Regions from separate parts of the Streptomyces sp. PKA51 genome, predicted to be linked through region 2. Evidence: riboswitches for the same ligand, from Rfam matches in the RefSeq annotation. Region 2 holds a riboswitch; each other region holds the start of a gene.
What was found. Region 2 has a riboswitch for cobalamin ahead of cobN (cobaltochelatase subunit CobN). Riboswitches for the same ligand answer to the same signal wherever they lie in the genome.
Positions count from the first base shown of each region.

Region 1: linked by a shared signal. The riboswitch ahead of AC27L3_RS19355 (cobalamin biosynthesis protein) and the one ahead of cobN (cobaltochelatase subunit CobN) in region 2 are both predicted to bind cobalamin.
Region 3: linked by a shared signal. The riboswitch ahead of metE (5-methyltetrahydropteroyltriglutamate--homocysteine S-methyltransferase) and the one ahead of cobN (cobaltochelatase subunit CobN) in region 2 are both predicted to bind cobalamin.

Region 1 covers NZ_BAAJPZ010000012.1:161,616-168,572, forward strand. Annotated here, with positions in the region: gene AC27L3_RS19345 (putative cobaltochelatase) at 1-132, opposite strand, end outside; gene AC27L3_RS19350 (cobyric acid synthase) at 132-1,655, opposite strand; gene AC27L3_RS19355 (cobalamin biosynthesis protein) at 1,685-2,656, opposite strand; cobalamin riboswitch at 2,715-2,835, opposite strand; gene AC27L3_RS19360 (hypothetical protein) at 3,016-3,240, opposite strand; gene AC27L3_RS19365 (inorganic phosphate transporter) at 3,267-4,499, opposite strand; gene AC27L3_RS19370 (class II aldolase/adducin family protein) at 4,612-5,307, shown strand; gene AC27L3_RS19375 (alpha/beta hydrolase) at 5,357-6,502, shown strand; gene AC27L3_RS19380 (hypothetical protein) at 6,593-6,957, shown strand, end outside.
Region 2 covers NZ_BAAJPZ010000002.1:195,705-202,661, forward strand. Annotated here, with positions in the region: gene cobN (cobaltochelatase subunit CobN) at 1-1,554, opposite strand, end outside; cobalamin riboswitch at 1,590-1,721, opposite strand; gene AC27L3_RS03300 (cobalamin biosynthesis protein CobG) at 1,829-3,100, shown strand; gene AC27L3_RS03305 (precorrin-8X methylmutase) at 3,097-3,747, shown strand; gene AC27L3_RS03310 (precorrin-2 C(20)-methyltransferase) at 3,744-5,252, shown strand; gene AC27L3_RS03315 (hypothetical protein) at 5,256-5,525, opposite strand; gene AC27L3_RS03320 (hypothetical protein) at 5,518-5,877, opposite strand; gene alaS (alanine--tRNA ligase) at 5,920-6,957, opposite strand, start outside.
Region 3 covers NZ_BAAJPZ010000033.1:17,034-23,990, forward strand. Annotated here, with positions in the region: gene AC27L3_RS28350 (alpha/beta hydrolase) at 1-523, opposite strand, end outside; gene AC27L3_RS28355 (hypothetical protein) at 677-1,162, opposite strand; gene metE (5-methyltetrahydropteroyltriglutamate--homocysteine S-methyltransferase) at 1,284-3,608, opposite strand; cobalamin riboswitch at 3,779-4,018, opposite strand; gene AC27L3_RS28365 (hypothetical protein) at 4,156-4,689, shown strand; gene AC27L3_RS28370 (hypothetical protein) at 4,676-5,179, opposite strand; partial or broken gene AC27L3_RS28375 (hypothetical protein) at 5,459-5,563, shown strand; gene AC27L3_RS28380 (enoyl-CoA hydratase/isomerase family protein) at 5,560-6,639, shown strand; gene AC27L3_RS28385 (CbtA family protein) at 6,726-6,957, opposite strand, start outside.

The DNA of each region.
Region 1 (6,957 bases), on a different contig from region 2:
GGTCTTCGCGGTGCCCTTCTCGCCGCGCACCAGGACACCGCCGATCGACGGCGAGATCGCGTTGAGCAGCAGACCCAGGCGCATGTCGGCCATGCCGACGACGGCGGTGAAGGGGTAGACGGACGAGGACATCAGCGGTTACCTCCCTGGTGGGGACGGGTCAGGGGCGGCGCCCCGGGCGGTATGAACGGCACTGCGGCCGGCACCCCGTCCTCGATGAGGCGCAGCAGCGCGTCCGTGTCCGCGTGTTCCTCGATCAGATCGCCGAGCCGGTCGAGCTGTTCCTCGCGCAGCGCGGCGAAGGACGTGCCGGGCGCGGGGACGAACGCCCGTCCGGCCGCCTTCGCGACCTCGCGCAGGAACGCCCGGCGGAAGCCGTCGCTCTCCAGCGAGCCGTGCCAGTGCGTGCCCCACACCGCGCCCACCCGGCAGCCGTCGAGGAACGCTTCGTCCCCGCCGCGTACGTCCGCCACGCCGTGGTGGATCTCGTACCCCTCCACGGGCTCGCCCAGGGCCGTGCCGACCGGCCGGGCCAGGGTCTTCTCCACCGCGAACCGCACGTGCACCGGCAGCAGGCCCAGCCCCTCGACCGTGCCCGCCCGCGACTCGACCTCGTCGTCGATGCGCTCGCCCAGCAGCTGGAAGCCGCCGCAGATGCCCAGGACGGGACGGCCCTGCGCCGCCCGCCGGACGAGGGCGTCGGCGAGCCCGCGCGTGCGCAGCCACTCCAGCGCCCGTACGGTGCCGCGCGTGCCCGGGACGACGACCAGGTCCGCGTCGGCGAGCTCCTCGGGGCGGTCCACGAACCGCACGACGACGCCCGGTTCGGCCGCCAGCGCGTCCACGTCGGTGAAGTTCGACATCAGCGGTACCGCGCACACGGCGACCCGCAGGATGTCCGCGCCGTGCGGCGGGGCGACGACGGACTCGCGGACCGTGCCGCGCAGGGAGACCCGCAGGCCGTCCTCCTCGTCGATGCCCAGGCCGTGGGCGAAGGGCAGCACGCCGAACGTCGCCCGGCCCGTCAGGTCGCGCAGCATCTCCAGGCCCGGCTCCAGCAGCGTCACATCGCCCCGGAACTTGTTGACCACGTAGCCCGCTATCAGCTCCTGGTCCTCGGGCGAGAGCAGCGCCGTCGTCCCGAAGAAGGACGCGAAGACACCGCCGCGGTCGATGTCGCCGACCACGACGACGGGCAGGCGCGCGGCCCGGGCCAGACCCATGTTGACGATGTCGGAACGGCGCAGGTTGATCTCCGCCGGACTGCCGGCGCCCTCGCAGATCACCGCGTCGTGCGTACGCCGCAGCTCGGCCAGGCACTCCGTCACCGTGGCGAACAGCTGCTCCTGGCGCCCCTGGTGGTAACCGCGGGCGCTCAGCTCGCCCACCGGCCTGCCCATCAGCACGACCTGGCTGCTGCGGTCGCTGCCGGGCTTGAGCAGCACCGGGTTCATCAGCGCACTCGGCTCGACGCGCGCCGCGGCCGCCTGCATGGCCTGCGCCCGCCCTATCTCCGCGCCCTCGCGCGTCACGAACGAATTGAGCGACATGTTCTGCGCCTTGAACGGCGCGACCTTGACGCCCTTGCGGGACAACCAGCGGCAGATGCCCGCCGTCACCACGCTCTTGCCCGCGTCCGAGGTGGTCCCGGCCACCAGCAGGCTCCCGCCCCGCGGTTGCGATGTCACCGGTTCCTCGCTTTCCCAGTCCTCGTCGTCCCGGCCCTCAGAAGGCTGCCCACTGCCCGGCCCCCGACCGCACAGCCCAGCGCCAGCAGCGACACCCGGCGCGAGAGGCGCACCGCGCGCTCGATGTCTCCGGTGCGCACGGCGCGCAGCTCCGCGCCCAGGACGGGCCGGTGCTCGATGCGGCCGCCGTACGCCAGCGTCCCGCCCAGACGTACCCCCAGCGCCCCCGCGAACGCCGCCTCGACCGGGCCGGCGTTGGGGCTCGGGTGACGGTGCGCGTCCCGCCGCGCCACCCGCGCGGCACCGCGCGGATCCGGCGCGGCCAGCACCGCCAGGGCCGCGGTCAGCCGCGCACCGGGCCAGCCGACGACGTCGTCCAACCGGGCCGACGCCCAGCCGAAGCGGCGGTGGCGCGGCGACTTGTGACCGACCATCGCGTCCAGCGTGTTCACCGCGCGGAAGCCCACCAGGCCCGGTACGCCCGCGAGCGCGCCCCACACCAGGGCGCCGACGACGGCGTCCGAGGTGTTCTCGGCCACCGACTCCACCACGGCCCGGGCGATCTGCTGGGCGTCCAGCGACGACGGGTCACGGCCGCACAGATGCGGCAACCGCTCCCGGGCCACCTCCAGATCACCGGCGGCCAGCGCCCCGCCGATCGCCCGGGCCTCCCGGGCCAGCGACGTCCCGCCGATCACCGCCCAGGTGACGGCCGCCGTCAGGGCGACGTCCGCGCCCCGCCGGCCGCGCACGGCGCGGGCCAGCAGTGCGGCGCCCGCCACGGTGGTACCGGTGCACACGGCGGCGTACAGCGCACCGCGTCCGCGGTCGTCGCGCCACCAGCGCTGCTCCAGGGCGTGGGCAGCACGCCCGAACGCGGCAACAGGGTGCCCCCTGCGGGGGTCACCGACAACCAGGTCGCCCAGGAATCCGAGGGCGGCGCCGCAGGCGAAACCGCGACAGGGCATGGCCGATGCGTGTCCTCACTCAGGGTCCTCGCCCTGGCTCGACGTGACCGGCGACCAGAGTCTCCTGGCTCCCGGATCCGCATCGCCCCCGGCCTTCCGGCTCGCGCCGTGGCCCTATGGGTGGGGGGACACTCCCCGGTGACAGTGGCGGGACCGCGCCGGATTCGCACCGGCTTCCTCTGCTGTCGCCGTTTGGCCCGGGCAGTCCACCATGGGCCCGGAAGGCCCGTCAACTCGCCTTCCGGGGCTCCGCCCCGGACCCCCCGGGAAACGGGGAAATGGGGGCACCTCCCAGCGGTAGCTGGGGGAGGGACCGGGGCAACAACCCCCGTCCCGCCCTCCGCGGAAGCGGCGTCGTGTCAGGCCACGATCAGCGAGATGCCGTATCCCACGGCCGCGGCGCACAGCGCGAAGCACGCGTACGCGCCCGTGCGCGCCAGCGCGCCCGAGGCCGCCGTGCCGCCGGTGGCGTCCGCCTTGCGCGACGTGCCGACGATGCCGAGCGTGAACAGGCCCACGAGGCCGACGGTCACCACGAGGCTGACCCCGAAGACCTCGGCGAAAGCTGCCCAGTCGATGTGCATGGTGTCTCTTCCTCCGTGCCCGGCGCTCAGCCGGTCGTCGCGGGGGTGGGGGCGGGGGCGGCGGTGGGGCCGGCCGGCGGCGGGGCGACGGCCTGGAGGGCCGCGGTGACCACGCCGACGGGCTCGGCGGCGGGGGCGGCGATGCCCTGCGGCTCGTTGAGGTCGTTGACGTTGTCGTGGGTGACCGGCTTGCGGCGCGAGGCGGCCCAGATGCCGCCGCAGACGGCGAGGCCGAGGACGGCGACGGCGGTGACGCCCCAGGTGCCCTGGTCGGCCAGGAGGGCCGCGCCGGCGGCGACGAGGCCGGCGGCCGGCAGGGTCAGGCCCCAGGCCGCGACCATGCGGCCGGCGGTCGACCAGCGCACGACGCCGCCCTTGCGGCCGAGGCCGGCGCCCATGATCGAGCCGGAGCAGACCTGGGTGGTGGAGAGGGCGAAGCCGATGTGGGAGGAGGCGAGGATCACCGTGGCGGCGCCGGTCTGGGCGGCGAAGCCCTGCGCGGGCTTGATGTCGGTGAGGCCCTTGCCGAGCGTCTGGATGATGCGCCAGCCGCCGAGGTACGTGCCGAGTGCGATGGCCAGGCCCGCGGAGACGATGACCCACATCGGCGGGTCGGAGTGCGGGGCGACGACGCCGCCGGCGACCAGGGTGAGGGTGATGACGCCCATGGTCTTCTGGGCGTCGTTGGTGCCGTGGGCGAGGGAGACCAGGGCGGCCGAGGCGATCTGGCCGGCGCGGTAGCCCTTCGCGGTGTCGCGCTCGTCGCGGCCCTTGGCCAGGCGGTAGGTCAGGCGGGTGGCGACGGTGGCGGCGATGCCGGCCACGATCGGTGCGGCGACCGCGGGGATGAGCACCTTCATGACGACCTTGTCGGCGTTGACCGCGTGGAAGCCGACGGAGGCGACGGTGGCACCGATGAGGCCGCCGAAGAGGGCGTGCGAGGAGCTGGAGGGCAGGCCGGCCAGCCAGGTGAGCAGGTTCCAGACGATGGCGCCGACGAGGCCGGCGAAGATCACTTCGGGCCGGATGCCGGCGCTCTCATCGATGATGCCCCCGGAGATCGTCTTGGCGACCTCGACGGACAGGAACGCACCGACGAGATTGAGGACGGCCGACATGGCGACCGCGGTCTTGGGCTTGAGCGCTCCGGTGGAGATGGTGGTGGCCATGGCGTTGGCCGTGTCGTGGAAGCCGTTCGTAAAGTCGAACACCAAGGCCGTGACGATCACGATCCCGATGAGAAGCGTGATGTGTTCCATTCACCCAGGCAATCAGTTCGATGGTCAGTACGCGGCGACCGTAGGGACTCAGGGTGAACGGAAGGTGAACGGGGTCGCGAGCGCCGGCGAAGGCGTCCGGAGGTGGAGATCGATGATGCTGTCCGAACCGTCCCCGCAGATCCCCGGACAAGGGGGCCCGCTCCCCGACGGCATCGCCCGTACCTGGGCGGATGTGGTCTCCACGGCCCGCCGCGCCGCCGCCGACCGGCTGGTGGTGGGCACCTCGGGGAACGTCTCCGCGAGGGTCGGGGACGTGGTGCTCGTCACGCCCAGCGGCGTCCCGTACGACCGGCTGGGCCCCGCCGACGTCGTCGGCGTCGACCTGGACGGCCGGCAGGTGCTCGGCACGCTCGCCCCCACCAGCGAACTGCCCATGCACCTGGCCGTCTACCGCGCCACCGGCGCCGCCGCGATCGTGCACACCCACGCCGTGCACGCCACGGCCGTCTCCCTGCTGGTCGGCGAGCTGCCCGCCGTCCACTACATGACCGCGGCCCTCGGCGGCCCGGTGCGCGTGGCTCCGTACGCCCTGTACGGCACCGAGGAACTGGCCGGGCACGTGCTGGCCGCCCTCGACGGCCGCACCGGCTGTCTCCTGCGCAACCACGGCACCCTCACCTACGGCGACACCCTCGACCGGGCCTACGACCGCACCGCCCAGCTGGAGTGGATGTGCCGGCTGTGGCTCACGGCATCCTCCGTCCCCGGCGGCACCCCGGCCCTCCTCTCCCCGGACCAGCTGGCGCAGGCGGCGGAGAAACTCTCCGGCTACGGCCAGGAGCCGTAGTGCGCCCGCCCACTGGCCGGTGGCGGCGACGCCGCCCACACTGGAAGGCGTGAGCGCCCGCCGAGCGGCCGCGTGGGCCGCAACCACACTGATCGGTCTCGGCGCAGCCGCCGTCGCCGCCGGCCGCTACGCCGGCGACGCCGCCCTCAAGGCCGCCCCGGGCCACCCGCTGCCGGGTGAGCCCCGGCTCACCGTGCACGACGTGGAGTCCGGCACCGTCACCCTCACCCGCACCCCGGCCGCGCTGCGCCCCGGCACGTACGGCCTGGCCGGCCGCCGGGTGCACGCAATCGTCGGGCCGGTCGTCCCGGACGTCTCGCATCCGCACGACTGCGTGGTGCGGCGCCTGGAGAAGGTGGTCAGGGGCAGTCTGCAGCCCGGCGACCGGGTCCGCCTCACCCCGCAGCTGCACACCGGCACGCCCCGGGACGCGCTGGGCATCGACCACGACGACGTGACGGTGCCGGGCGAGCTGGGGCCGCTGCCCGCATGGTTCGTGCCGGGCGGCCGCGACACGTGGGTGATCAGCGTGCACGGTCCGTTCGCCGGCCGCGAGCACGCCATGGTGCTGATGCCGTTCCTGCACCGGCACCGCCTGCCGGTGCTCGCCGTCACCTACCGGGGTGATCCCGGAGCCCCGCGCCAGGCGCACGGAATCAGCCACTTCGGTGCAAGGGAGTGGCGGGATGTGGACGCTGCTGTCCGCTACGCGGTGGCTCACGGCGCCCGCCGCGTGGTGCTGCACGGCTGGTCGACCGGGGCGACGATGGCGCTGCTGGCCGCCGTCCGCGAGGCGGAGGGCGGCTCCGGCCCGGAGCTGCGGGGGCGCGTCAGCGGGCTCGTCCTGGACGCCCCGGTGCTCGACTGGCCCGCCCTGATGGCGGCCCTGTCGGTCCACCGCGCCCCGGCGCCGCTGATTCCGCTTGCGGTCCGGGCGGCCGAGGGCCGCCTCGGTCTCGCCCCCGACGGACTCGCCCGGGCCGCCGACCCCGGCCCGCTCCGGGTGCCCGTCCTCGTCCTGCACGGCACCGAGGACACCCTCGCGCCGCTGGAGCGCTCCCGTGCGCTCGTCGCCCGCAAACCGGAGCTGTTCTCGCTGCAGACCGTGCGCGGCGCCGGCCACGCCGGGGCCTGGAACACCGACCCGGAGCGCTACGAGGAGGCGCTGCGCCGCTTCCTCGTCCCCCTCATGTGAGGCGCCCCGTGGCACCCCGCCAGGGGCCGCGCGCGGCCGGATAGTTGATTCCGATTGGGTTTTCGGAGCGTGAACGGCAAGACTGCTCCTGTGACGTCCCGTACTCCGCGCGACTCCCGGCTCAGACTGGTCCCCCGACAGCCGATCACGGCCGCCCGCCGGGCCGTGGCGGGCCGCGGCGCCCGGCCGGCGCCCCGCCCGCCCGCCGGCACCCCGGCCCGGCAGGAACTCGCCCGGCAGGCCCGGGCCGGCCTCACCGGCGCGGTCCGGCTGGCCCGTTGGGCGGCCGAGGAGTGCGCCCGCGGCGCCGTGCTGCGACCCGGCGCGGAAGGCGGCCTGTGCGGCCCCACGGCCGAACGCGCCACGGCGGCACTGGGGCTGACCCCGCACGAGGTGCGCCACCACTGGGACCGCGCGCGCCTGGCCGGCCTGCTGGAGCTGCACGGCGACACCGC
Region 2 (6,957 bases):
CATGGCGTCGGCGCCGAAGCCGCCGTCCTCCTGGGAGGCGGCGATCCACCGGTAGGCGGCGAGGTAGTGGTGGGAGGGCGGCAGGTCGGGATCGTGGTAGATGGCGATGGGGTTCTCGCCGAAGCCGCGCGGCGGCTGGATGAGGATCAGCAGATTGCCGCGGCGCAGGGCGGCCAGCACGATGTCGCCCTCGGGGTTGCGGCTGCGGTCGACGAACATCTCGCCCGGCGCGGGGCCCCAGTGCTCCTCGACGGCCTCGCGCAGCTCGGCGGGCAGGGCGGCGAACCAGCGCCGGTAGTCGGCGGCCGGGATGCGCACGGGGTTGCGGGCGAGCTGCTCCTCGGTCAGCCACTCCTGGTCGTGGCCGCCGGCCTCGATCAGGGCGCGGATGAGCTCGTCGCCGTCGCCCGACTCCAGGCCCGGCACGGCCTCGTCGCCGAAGTCGTAGCCCTCCTCGCGCAGCCGGCGCAGCAGGGCGACGGCGCTGGCGGGGGTGTCCAGACCCACGGCGTTGCCGATGCGGGAGTGCTTGGTGGGGTAGGCGGACAGCACGAGCGCCAGCCGCTTCTCGGCCGGCGGGGTGTGCCGCAGCCGGGCGTGGCGCACGGCGATCCCGGCGACGCGGGCGGCGCGTTCGAGGTCGGGCACGTAGGCCGGCAGGCCGTCCTCGTCGACCTCCTTGAAGGAGAACGGGACGGTGATGATGCGCCCGTCGAACTCCGGTACGGCCACCTGGGTCGCGGCGTCCAGCGGGGAGAGGCCCTCGTCGTTCTCCTCCCACGCGCTGCGCGGGCCGGTCAGGCACAGCGCCTGCAGGATGGGGACGTCGAGGGCGGCCAGCGCCCCCGCGTCCCACGACTCGTCGTCGCCGCCGGCCGAGGCGTCCGCGGGCCGCGTGCCGCCGGCGGCGAGCACGGTGGTGACGATGGCGTCCGCGTCGCGCAGCGCGTCCACGAGCTCCGGCTCCGGGGCGCGCAGGGAGGCGACGTACAGCGGCTTGGCGCGGCCGCCCGCGTCCTCGATCGCGCCGCACAGGGCCTCGACGAAGGCGGTGTTGCCGCTCATGTGGTGGGCGCGGTAGTAGAGCACCGCCACCAGCGGGCCGGCCGCCCCCGGCTTGGGCGTGCGCTCCAGCTCGCCCCATGCGGGCGCGGCGGCGGGCGGCTCGAAGCCGTGGCCCGTCAGCAGCACGGTGTCGGACAGGAAGCGGGCCAGCTGTTCCAGGTTGGCGGGACCGCCGTGGGCGAGGTAGGCGTGGGCCTCGGCCGCGATGCCGACGGGGACGGTGGAGGTCTCCATCAGCTGTGCGTCGGGGGCCTGTTCGCCGGTGAGCACGACGACCGGCCGCGGCCCGGCCAGCAGCACGTCGAGCCCCTCCTGCCAGGCGCGGATGCCGCCGAGGAGCCGGACGACGACGAGATCGGCGCCCTCCAGGAGGCCGGGCAGCTCGTCCAGCGGCAGCCGGGCGGGATTGGCGAGCCGGTAGGGGACCGGGCCGCCGGCGGCACGGGCACTGAGCAGGTCGGTGTCGGACGTCGACAGGAGCAGGATCACGGCAGGCCTTCCTCGGGGTCCGCGCCCCGGGCGGTGGGAGGACGGCGGGAGTTCCTGACTTCCCACGGAGTACTCGTCGTACTCGGCCGTGGTCACAGTGGCGGGACCGTGCCGGAATCGCACCGGCTTCCTCCCCTGTCGCCGTCGCTGGCGCAGCCATAGTAGCGAGGCGGGGTGGTTTCGGCCCGTCCGGCTTCGAGGAGGCCGCGCGCAGCGCGGTTCGGGGCCCGGGGGCGGAGCCCCGCAGGCCGCAACCCGTCGGTATGCTCCCCGCATGCCCGCCCTGCCCGCTCGTGACCGCGCCGACGCCTGTCCCGGCGCCCTGCGTCTGCACGCCGCGGACGACGGGGCGCTCGCCCGGGTGCGGCTGCCCGGCGGGCTGCTGACGGCGCACCAGGCCGCCGCGCTGGCGGACGCCGCCGAGGCGCTCGGGGACGGCCACCTCGACCTCACCTCCCGCGGCAACGTCCAGTTGCGCGGCCTCTCGGACGCCTGCGGTGCCGGCCTGGCGGCCCGGTTGCGCGCCGCGGGCCTGCTGCCGTCCGACCGTCACGACCGCATCCGCAACGTCGCGGCCTCCCCTCTCGGCGACGGCCGCGTCCGGCAGTGGGTCCGGGAACTGGACCGTCTGCTGTGCTCGGGCGAACCGGACCTTGCCGACCTCTCCGGTCGTTTCCTCTTCGGACTGGACGACGGGCGCGGCGACATCGTCGCCCTCTCCCCCGATGTGACGTTGATCGCAAGCGCCGGCGGTGCCCTGCTCTGCCTCGGCCCCGCCGGCCCCGGCCTGCGCATTGCCGACCGGGACGCCCCGCGGGCCGCGGCCCTGGCGGCCGCCGCCTTCCTCGCCGCGCAGCGCGCGAGCGGTACGCGCGCCTGGCGGCTGCGCGAGCTTCCGCCCGAACACCGGCCCTCGGCCGACGAATTGGCCGGGCGTCTGGACGCCGCCGGCATCCCGTCCTCCCCCGCCACCGTCGCGGTCGCCCCCGGCGCCCCGCCCGAGCCGGGCGTGGTCCCCGGCCCCGGCGGCCGGCCTGCGCTGTCGGTGGCCGCCCCGCTGGGCCGGCTGACCACCGACCGGTGGCGGCTGCTCGCCGGCCTCGCCGAGCAGTACGGCGACGGCGGGCTGCGTGTGACACCCTGGCGCGGCGTCATCGTCCCGGGCCTCGCGCCCGGTACGGATCCGCAGCTGCCGGCCGCCCTGGCCGAGGAGGCCGGGCTGGTCACGTCCGCGGCGTCCGCCTGGCACCGCGCGGGGGCCTGCGCGGGCCGCCCGGGCTGTGCGAAGGCGCTCGCCGACGTGCGCGCCGACGCGGCCGCCGCGCTCGCGCCCGTACGCCCTGGTGGCTCGGGGGCGTTGCCGGTGTACTGGTCCGGGTGCGAACGGCGCTGCGGGCACCCCGGCGGCCGCTGGGTCGACGTGCTGGCGACGGGCGAGGGGGCCTACGAGGTCACCGTGCGCGACGGCCTGCGGGAGGCACCGCCGGTGACGGTGCCGGCGGCAGAACTGGCCGGCGCGGTGGCGGCGGCCCGTACCACGACATGAACGAGGGCAACGAGGGCACAGTGTTCGACTACGACAAGGACGGCGCGTCCATCTACCGCCAGTCCTTCGCCACCATCCGTGCCGAGGCGGACCTCGGCGGGCTGCCGACGGACGTCGCCAGGGTCGCGGTCCGCATGATCCACGCCTGCGGGATGACCGATCTCGTCCGCGACCTCTCCTACTCCCCGCAGGTGGTGGCGGCGGCGCGCGAGGCACTGTGCGCCGGTGCACCGATCCTGTGCGACGCCAACATGGTCGCCTCCGGCGTCACCCGCAAGCGGCTCCCGGCGGACAACGAGGTGCTGTGCACCCTGACCGACCCGGCCGTGCCCGATCTCGCCGCCCGCATGGGCACCACGCGCAGTGCCGCCGCGCTGGAGCTGTGGCGCGAGAAGCTGGGCGGCGCGGTGGTGGCCGTCGGCAACGCGCCGACGGCCCTGTTCCGGCTGCTGGAGATGGTGGCCGAGGGCGCGCCGCGCCCGGCGGCGGTGCTGGGCATCCCGGTCGGCTTCATCGGCGCGGCCGAGTCCAAGGACGCCCTGGCCGCCAACGACCTGGGGCTGGAGTACCTGGTGGTGCGGGGGCGGCGCGGCGGCAGCGCCATGGCCGCGGCCGCGATCAACGCGATAGCGAGCGAGGAAGAGTGAGCGAGAAGCCCAGCACGACCGGCCGGCTCTACGGGGTGGGGCTCGGCCCGGGCGACCCCTCGCTGATGACCCTGCGGGCCGTCGAGTGCATCACCGAGGCGGACGTGGTCGCGTACCACAGCGCCCGGCACGGCCGCAGCATCGCCCGCTCCATCGCCGAACGCCACCTGCGCCCCGGCCACATCGAGGAGCCGCTGGTCTACCCGGTGACGACCGAGACCACCGACCATCCCGGCGGCTACCGCGGCGCGATGGAGGAGTTCTACGAGGAGGCCGCGGCCCGGCTGGCCGCCCATCTCGACGCCGGGCGCACCGTGGCCGTTCTCGCCGAGGGCGACCCGCTCTTCTACAGCTCGTACATGCACATGCACAAGCGCCTCGCCGACCGCTACCCGACCGAGGTGGTGCCGGGCGTCACCTCCGTCAGCGCCGCGGCGGCCCGCCTGGGCGAGCCGCTGGTGGAGGGCGAGGAAGTGCTGACGATCCTGCCGGGCACGCTGCCCGAGGAGGAACTGACCGCCCGCCTGGCCGCCACCGACTCGGCGGTCGTCATGAAGCTCGGCCGCACCTTCCCGGCCGTGCGCGGCGCACTCGAGCGCTCGGGCCGGCTGGCGGAGGCCCGGTACGTGGAGCGGGCGACGATGCCGGGCGAGCGCACCGGCCGCCTGGCCGACGTCGACCCGGAGTCGGTGCCGTACTTCTCGGTGGCCGTGCTGCCGAGCCGCGTGGACGCACCCCCCGTCGCGGACGGCGGGGAGGTGGTCGTCGTCGGCCTCGGCCCGGCGGGCCCGCAGTGGCTCACCCCGGAGGCCCGCGGCGCACTGGCGGCCGCGCAGGACATCGTCGGCTACAGCACGTACGTGGACCGGGTGCCGGTGCGCCCGGGGCAGCAGCGCCACGCCTCCGACAACAAGGTCGAGTCCGAGCGCGCCGAGTTCGCCCTCGACCTCGCCCGCCAGGGCCGGCGGGTGGCCGTGGTCTCCTCCGGCGACCCGGGCGTCTTCGCGATGGCGACGGCCGTCCTGGAGGTGGCCTGCGAGGGCCCCTACCGCGATGTGCCCGTCCGCGTCGTCCCCGGCATGACCGCGGCCCACGCCGCGGCCTCCCGCGCCGGCGCCCCGCTCGGCCACGACTACGCGGTCGTCTCCCTCTCCGACCGCCTCAAGCCGTGGGAGGTCATCGCCCAGCGCCTGCACGCCGCGGCCGCTGCGGACCTGGTCCTCGCCCTGTACAACCCCGGCTCGCGCAGCCGCGTATGGCAGGTGGGCAAGGCCCGCGACCTGCTCCTGGAACACCGCACGCCCGACACCCCGGTGGTCATGGCCCGCGACGTGGGCGGCCCGACGGAGCGCGTGCGCATCGTCTCCCTCGGGGAGCTCGACCCGGCGGAGGTCGACATGCGCACGCTCCTGATCGTCGGCTCGACCCAGACGCGCCGGGTACGGCGCGGTGCGGACGGCACGGAAGAGATCGTCTGGACGCCGCGCCGGTACCCGGAGGGGTGATGTTCAGCAGCCGAGAAACGTGACTTGGCGGATGTAGACGCGCTGATGCCGGGGAATGACCTGGTATACGAACATCCCCAGGGCGTCGACGGTCTCTTCCTGCATACGGGGCGAAGCACCGGTGTACTTCGCCCCGTCGAGGTAGAGCGCCGCGGCGGCGCGCACGAGCTCGTCGGCCCGTTCCTCGACCTTCGCGATGAAGGCAAGGTTGTCGATGCCGCCGACGACGTACTCGGAGTCCGGGTCGTATTCCCATCCCCAGGCGTCAGCCATGGGCTACCGCGGCCCGGGCCTCGTCACGGACGGCCATGCACGCGTCCATGGCCTCACGCCACTGCGGATCCTCACGGTCCAGCGTGTTCGCCGCATCCAGGGCGGCACGGTAGCGGGCGGCCAGGGCGGGCCGGCGCTCGATCTCGATCTCGGTTGCCCACTTGATCTGGAAGGCCCTGATCGGGGTGAACGAGGCGTGCTGCGTGGCCGCCGTGAACGCCGAGTCACGGTCCGCCTGGAACTCCGCGAGCCGCGAGGAGGCGACCCGCGCCAGTGCGGCCCGAAGGGCAGGGAAGGTCATCTCGGGCCGCGGAATCAGTTCGGCTGGTTCCTCGACGTGCTCTGCGGTCACGTGGTTCTCCGTCCTTCCGGCGCTCTGCGAACCGTACCGCCCTCACTCCTGCCCGAGCAGGCCCATCACCCCATCCAGCGTCGTCCCCAGCGCCTCCGCCGGTACGCCGCCTCCCTGGGCCACCTCCGCCGTGCCGCCGCCGCGGCCGGCCAGGAGGGACTTCACCAGCGTCGCGGCCGACAGGCCGGCCGCCGTTGCCGCGCCGTTGAGGGCGATGGTCAGGGTCGCGCGGCCGCCGTCCGGCGTTGCGCCGATCGCCGCGAGACCCGGGCGGGACGCCGGCAGGCGGTCGCGGACCGCCAGGGCCAGGGCGCGGGCGTCGCCGTCCGTCGTGGCGGTGACGACGAGCGTGCCGTGCACGTCGGTGGCCGCGGCGGCGAGTTCCGTGGCACGGGCGAGGGCCGCGCGCCGGCGGAGGTCCTCGGCGCGCTGGTCGGCGGCCTTGAGCCGCTCCAGCAGGCCGGCCACGCGCTCGGGCAGCTGGGCGCGGGGGGCCTGGAGCTGTTCGGCGAGGCGGGTGACCAGGTCGCGTTCGCGGGCGAGGTAGCCGAAGCCCTCGAAGCCGACCGCGGCTTCCAGGCGGCGCATGCCGGCGCCGACGGAGGTTTCCGAGGTCAGGGCGAGGAGCCCGATCTGCGCGGCGTGGTCGACGTGGGTGCCGCCGCACAGTTCGCGGGACCAGGCGCCGCCGATCTCCACGACCCGCACCTGTTCGCCGTACGTCTCGCCGAAGAGGGCGAGGGCGCCGAGTTCCTTGGCCTCGGGCAGGGGCATCCAGCGCACGTCGACCGGCAGGTCGCGGCGCAGGGCGCGGTTGGCGGCCTCCTCGATCTCGCTGCGGGCGGCGGGGCCGAGGGCGCCGCGCCAGGGGAAGTCCAGGCGCAGGTAGCCGGGTCGGTTGTAGGAGCCGGACTGCAGGGCGGTGGGGCCGAGGACCTGGCGCAACGCGGCGTGCAGCACGTGGGTGCCGGAGTGGGCCTGCCGGGCGCCCAGGCGCCATTCGGGGTCGACGGCGGCCCGTACGGTGTCGCCCACCGCGAGTTCGCCGGAGGTCACCCGCACCTGGTGCACCACCAGTCC
Region 3 (6,957 bases), on a different contig from region 2:
ACTTGGCCGACTTCTCCAGCCACGCCTTCGACGTCCCCTTGGCGACCCGGTAGTCCGGCCGCTCGCCGTCGAAGTAGTGGGCGTCGCAGGTGACGTGCGGTTCGCTGGCGTTGGTGCCGCGCGGGTCGAAGCCGATCCAGTCGTAGGTGGAGGCGACGTCCTGCGGGAGCTTCCCCGCGATGGAGGCCGGCATCCACAGGCCGGAGTCGCCGGGGCCGCCGGGGTTCAGCAGGATCGGCCCCTGCTGCCTGCTCCTGGGCGCGGTGGCCGGGAGCCGGTTCACCTTGATCTTGATCTTCTTGCCGTCGGGGTGCGCGTAGTCCAGCGGCACGTCGAGCATTGCGCACTGCAGCGCGGGGGTGGCCGTGTCGTTGCAGGAGCTCCACACGAGCTTCCCCTGCCCCGTGTCCTGCTCCGCCTGCCCCACCTGCCCCACCGGCGAGGACGAGGAGGCGGGGGTGACGCTCGCGAGGACTCCGCCCATGGCAACGAGGGCCGTCAGCACGGCTCTTGCTCTTCTCATGGAGGAATGATGTGACATGTAAAATGTCACACACCGCGCTTCCGGGACGGGTGTTACCCAACCGTGACCGCCGCGGCCGGGCTCGTCGCGTGCGTGGCCCACGGCACACCGTCCTACGTCATCGCGGGGGGAGCCCCGGGCGCAGCAGCCGGGTCACCGGCCGGTGGCCGCCGCCCGCCTGCGCAGGAGGAGGTTCTGGGTGCCGAGGCCGAACGCCACGTAGGCGTACAGGGACGCGGTTCCCAGCAGTCCGGTGCCGGTCGCGTGGTCGATCCACAGGCCCAGACCGATGTGCGCGCACGCCGAGGTCAGCCACAGTGCGGTCGTGGCCGCCGTCCCCTTGCGGAGCACCGTGCCCTGGGCGTCGCGCCAGACGCGTACGGTCCGGGACCTGGCCGCGCCGAAGCCCGTCGCGACGACGAAGCTGACCACCAGGAGGGCGATGGGCAGCGCGGTCAGCGGGCGGTCCTTGACGACGGAGAGGACACCGAAGGCCAGGCCCGCGACGCCCAGGACGGCAAAGACCACCGGGGCTATCAGCGAGCCGATGCGCCGTATCGGACGGGTGCGCAGCTGCTGCAGCACCACCAGGCCCACGATCGCCACGGCCATGACGAAGCCGCCGTTCGCACTGTGCATGTGTCCACTCCCCCATCGCGGCGCCACCCCGTACGGAAGCGCCGTACCGCACTATTGTGCGGGACGCCCGGACCGGCACCGGCACTCGGGCGCCGGTACCGGTGCCGTCCCGGACGGCGCGTCAGGAAGCCGTGCCCTGCACCTCCTTGCGCACCTCATCGGCCGCCGCCACCAGGTTCTCCAGGGAGGCGCGGACCTCGGGCCAGCCACGCGTCTTCAGGCCGCAGTCCGGGTTGACCCACAGGCGCTCGGCGGGGATCGCGGCCAGCGCCTTGCGCAGCAGCTCCGCCGCCTCGCCCGCACCGGGGACGCGCGGCGAGTGGATGTCGTACACGCCGGGCCCCACCTCGCGCGGGTATCCCGCCGCGGCCAGCTCGGCGGCGACCTGCATGTGCGAGCGGGCGGCCTCCAGGCTGATCACATCGGCGTCGAGGTCGTCGATGGCCGCCAGGATGTCGCCGAACTCGGCGTAGCACATGTGGGTGTGGATCTGGGTGTCCGGCCGGACGCCGCTCGTGGCCAGGCGGAAGGACTCGGTGGCCCAGGCGAGGTACGCGGCGTGGTCGGCGGCGCGCAACGGGAGGCTCTCGCGCAGGGCGGGCTCGTCCACCTGGATCACCGACGTGCCGGCGGCCTCCAGGTCGCCGACCTCGTCGCGCAGGGCGAGGGCGACCTGCCGGGCGGTGTCGGCCGCCGGCTGGTCGTCGCGGACGAAGGACCACGCGAGCATGGTGACGGGCCCGGTGAGCATGCCCTTGACCGGGCGCCGGGTGAGCGACTGGGCGTAGCGGGTCCAGCGGACGGTCATGGGCTCGGAGCGGGAGATGTCGCCGGCGAGGATCGGCGGGCGGACGTAGCGGGTGCCGTAGGACTGCACCCAGCCGTGCCGGGTGGCCAGGTAGCCGGTGAGCTGCTCGGCGAAGTACTGCACCATGTCGTTGCGCTCGGGCTCGCCGTGCACGAGGACGTCGATGCCGGTCTTCTCCTGGAAGGAGATCACTTCGCGGATCTCCGCCTCGATGCGCTCCTCGTAGGCCGCCGTGGTGATGCGTCCGGCGCGCAGGTCGGCGCGGACGGTGCGCAGCTCGCTCGTCTGGGGGAAGGAGCCGATGGTGGTCGTCGGCAGGAGCGGCAGGCCCAGGTGGGCGCGCTGGGCGGCGGCCCGTTCGGCGTACGGCCGGCAGCGGTGGGTGTCGGCGGCGGTGACGGCGGCGGCGCGGGCGCGCACCGCCGGGTCCCGGGTGATCGCCGAGTTCGCGCGGGAGGCGAGGTCGGCGCGGTTGGCGGCGAGTTCCGCGGCGATGGAGTCGGTGCCGTGGGCGAGGCCCTTGGCGAGGATCGCGACCTCGCGGGCCTTCTGACGGGCGAAGGAGAACCAGCGGACGATCTGCGGGTCGATGTCCCGCTCGGCGGTGGCGTCGAGGGGGACGTGCAGCAGGGAGCAGGAGGTGGCGACGTCGACCCGGTCGGCGAGGCCGAGGAGGGTGCCGAGGGTGGCCAGGGACTTCTCGAGGTCGTTGATCCACACGTTGCGGCCGTCGACGACGCCGGCGACCAGGCGCTTGCCGGGCAGGCCGCCGACGGCCGCGAGGTCGTCGAGGCCCGCGGCGGCGGGGCGCGTGAAGTCGAGGGCGAGGCCCTCGACGGGGGCCTTGGCCAGGACGGGCAGGGCCTCGCCGAGACGGTCGAAGTAGGAGGCGACCAGCAGCTGCGGGCGGTCGGTGAGGGCGCCGAGCTCGCGGTAGGCGCGGGCGACGGCGTTCAGCTCGGCCGGGGTGCGGTCCTGCACGAGGGCGGGCTCGTCCAGCTGGACCCACGTGGCGCCGGCGGCCCGCAGATCGGCGAGGACCTCGGCGTACACGGGCAGCAGCCGGTCCAGCAGAGTCAGCGGTGGGAAGCCTGCGTCGACGCCGGGTGCGGGCTTGGCCAGCAGGAGGTAGGTGACCGGGCCGACCAGGACGGGGCGGGCGGCGAGGCCGAGGGCGAGGGCCTCCTTCAGCTGCGTGACCTGCTGGGTGGAGTCGGCGGTGAAGACGGTGTCGGGGCCGAGTTCCGGGACGAGGTAGTGGTAGTTGGTGTCGAACCACTTGGTCATCTCCAGCGGCGCCACCTCCTGGGTGCCGCGGGCCATGGCGAAGTACCCGTCCAGGGCGCCGGCCTCGACGGCGGCCCGGTGCCGGGCGGGGATCGCGCCGACCATGACGCTGGTGTCCAGGACGTGGTCGTAGTACGAGAAGTCGCCGGTCGGCACCTCGTGGACGCCGGCGTCGGCGAGCTGCAGCCAGTTGGTGCGGCGCAGCGCGGTGGCCGTCCGGTGCAGGGCGTCGGCGGTGACCTCGCCCTTCCAGTAGCCCTCGATCGCCTTCTTCAGTTCACGGCCCTGCCCCTGACGGGGGTAGCCGAGCACGGCGGCGCGTGCTGCCGCGGCTGCGGACGTGCTGGTCACGGAACTCTCCTTCGCGAGTTTCTCCCGGAAAGCCCGGTGCCCGACGAGGGCGCGAAGGGGTGACGACAGACCCGCCCGGGACACCACCGTCGTCACGTGGATCCGTCCGCTGCGGTACGCCTGTGTACGCCGACCCGCCCTCGAGGTCACCGGGATGGCCGCGCACGAAGGCTCGCACGCGGGCAGCGGCAGGTCTTCGGACTCGCGGGCACGCCTGCCGGAAAGAACACCTCCCGGCGGACACCTACTGGCCGTCGCTTCCCGGGCCCGTCCGGACCCAGTGCGTATGACGGCGGTCGTTCCCGCTCACCGCTGCGGGGCAGTCCCGGATTCCCACCGGGTTCCCTCTTACGACGCCTCCCGCCTGGCGGACGGGGCGAACCAGCTGCACCGCCACCCTAGAGGGAGAAGCGCCTTTGCGCACAGGGCTGTTCGTATGCCGGTCACGGACGGCAGCGGATCGGCCGGTGCCGTTCGTTGTCCGGAGCATGCCCAGCCGAGGGGTAGGCTCCGGCGGGCACGAGAACAATGCTGCTGGGGAGACGACATGAAGCGCCGGGCACTGTGGACGGCTGCCGTGGGAATACTGGCCCTGGCCGGCTGCGCCGACTCGGGGCAGACCCTGAAGTTCGGCGAGAAGGCAACCGTCGCCGGCGACAGGAGCGGCACCGTCGGGGTGACCGTCGTACGCGTGGAAAAGGGCACCCACGCCGACCTCACCCTGCTCCAGGACTCGTCGAAATACACGGGCAAAACCCCCTACTACGTCCGCTTCAAACTCACGAAGACGGCCGAGGGCAACGACAACGACGAGACCTCGCACTTCGAGGTGTGGAGCGACGGCACACAGCTGACGGAGCTGATCGTCCTCCCCTCCATGGAACCCACGGGCGACCCGACCGAACCCCTGACCACCGGCCACTTCGACAAATGCGTCGGAGCCGACCACACGACGTTCAAGAAAGCCCCCGCAGGAACGAGCGTCGGCGGCTGCGCCGTCTTCGTCGCACCGGACGACGCGAAGGCGCCGTCCACCGTCACGTGGACACGGCGCAGCGAGACGCTCGCTACGTGGAAGTAGCCGCCCGGTAGCGAACGCGGCCGCTCGCCGCGTCGATCGCCACTGGGTTCGGGCCAGGGCCTGTCCAGCGGATCGTGCAGCGCCCCGTAAGGGGCCGTGTCGATTTGCGGCTACCGCCGCGTGGGCGCGACACGGCACCCCGTCTGCGGGTGCGTCGTGGCTTGTCGCGCAGTTCCCCGCGCCCCTGACGGGGCACTGCACCAGCCCACAGCGCCCCGTAAGGGGCGCGGGGAACTGCGCGATCGGCCACCGACGGCCCGCAGTCGACGCGCCACCCCCAGGCCCGGGCGAAGCACGGCACCCCGCCGGCGGCGAACGTCCATGCCGGCAGCCCTTCCTGCAGGCGCTCGGCATCGATGCGGATCATGGCGTTTATGCCGTGCTCGCCCAGCCATTCGAGGATCAGCAGCGTCACGTCCTCGACGTCGCCGTCGCCGTTGCCGTTGCCGTCGGGATCGGGCTTGGGCCATCGCCCTTTCGCCTTGGTCATGGCGGTGACCCTACTCAGCGCGCCTCCACAAGGCGCACGGCTTCACCCCCGGTCGTGGCGGTGGAAACCGCGGCCCGTTGTGCGGCCGAGGTTGCCTGCTTCGACCAAGGCGGGGGCGGCCCGGCCCTTGAGGGGCTGGACTTGGTAGGACGTCCAACTATATGTTCGGGGCAAGATCCGCGGTGCGGGGAAGCCGGTGCGCATCCGGGACGGTACCGCCGCTGACGCGAGGCGCGTCGGGCATGCGGTGGCCTTCGTGCCCTACGGCTCGCGCTCGCCGTGCCGTCCATCGTTCGCGATCTTCGGGCGCACCGCATCCTGGAAGGGACGAACGAGATCATGCCTCCGATCGTGGCCCGGGACCTGACGGGCGGCCGGCGATGACGGTCCCCGGCGACACCGACGTCCTGCTGCGCACCGAGGGCCGCGCGGCGTACCTGACCCTCAATCGGCCCCGGGCCCTCAACGCCCTGACCCACGCCATGGTGACCCGCATCGACCAGGCCCTCGCGGAATGGGAGAAGGATCCCGCCGTCGAGACGGTGGTCGTCACGGGGGCGGGCGAGCGCGGGCTGTGCGCGGGCGGCGACATCCGCGCCATCCACGAGGACGCCCGCACCGGCGGCGGCCGCGCCTCCGCGGCGTTCTGGCGGGACGAGTACCGGCTCAACGCCCTGATCGCCCACTACCCCAAGCCGTACGTGGCCGTGATGGACGGCATCGTCATGGGCGGCGGCGTCGGCGTCTCCGCCCACGGCAGCGTACGGATCGTCACCGAGCGCTCCCGTATCGCCATGCCCGAGACCGGCATCGGTTTCGCGCCCGACGTCGGCGGCACCCACCTCCTCGGGCTCGCCCCCGGCGAGCTCGGCACCCATCTCGCCCTGACGGGTACGGCGGTGGGGGCGGCCGACGCCCTGCTGTGCGGGCTCGCCGACCACTTCGTACCGTCCGACCGGCTGCCGCGCCTGGTGGCCGACCTCGCGCACGCCCCGGTGCACGAGGTGCTCCCCCGGTACGTGCGCGAGGCGCCGCCCGGCGTGCTGGAGGCGCAGCGGGAGTGGATCGACCGGTGCTACGCCGCCGACACCGTCGAGGGCGTGGTGGAGCGGTTGCGTGCCGAGGCCGACCCGGCGGCCGGCGAGGCGGCCGCGACGCTCCTCGGCCGGTCTCCCACCGCCCTGAAGGTCGCCCTCGCCGCGGTGCGGCGCGCCCGGGCGCTGGGTTCGCTGGAGCGGGTCCTGGAGCAGGAGTACCGCATCTCCTGCACGGCGCTGTCCTCGCACGACCTCGTCGAGGGCATCCGGGCCCAGGTCGTGGACAAGGACCGCACCCCGCGGTGGTCCCCCGCCACGCTCGCCGAGGTCACCGATGCGGACGTGGAACGGTACTTCGCCCCGCTCGGTGCTCGCGAGCTGCGCCTGGCCCCCGCCGACGAGGCCCGGGAAGTGCCGTGGTGAACAGCGCCGCCGGCCTCGTCAGCCGCCCGCGGTAAGGGGCTCGTCGCCATGGCGACGAGCCCCTTACCGAACGTCGACCGGCCGGATCAGCCGATCGCTGCGGGCGACCCCGCTCCCTCGGTGCGCCGGCCCGGGGCCGCTGTGGTGCCCAGGAGCCGTTCGGCGAGGTAGCCGAAGAACAGGCCGAAGGCGGCCCACAGGGTGCCCTGGACGGCCAGTGCCGCGAGGCGGAACTGCCACAGCACGGTGGCCGGGAAGTCCTGGGGCACCTCGTTGACGGCGGGCAGGAAGGCGTAGGCGAGGCCGACCACGACGAGG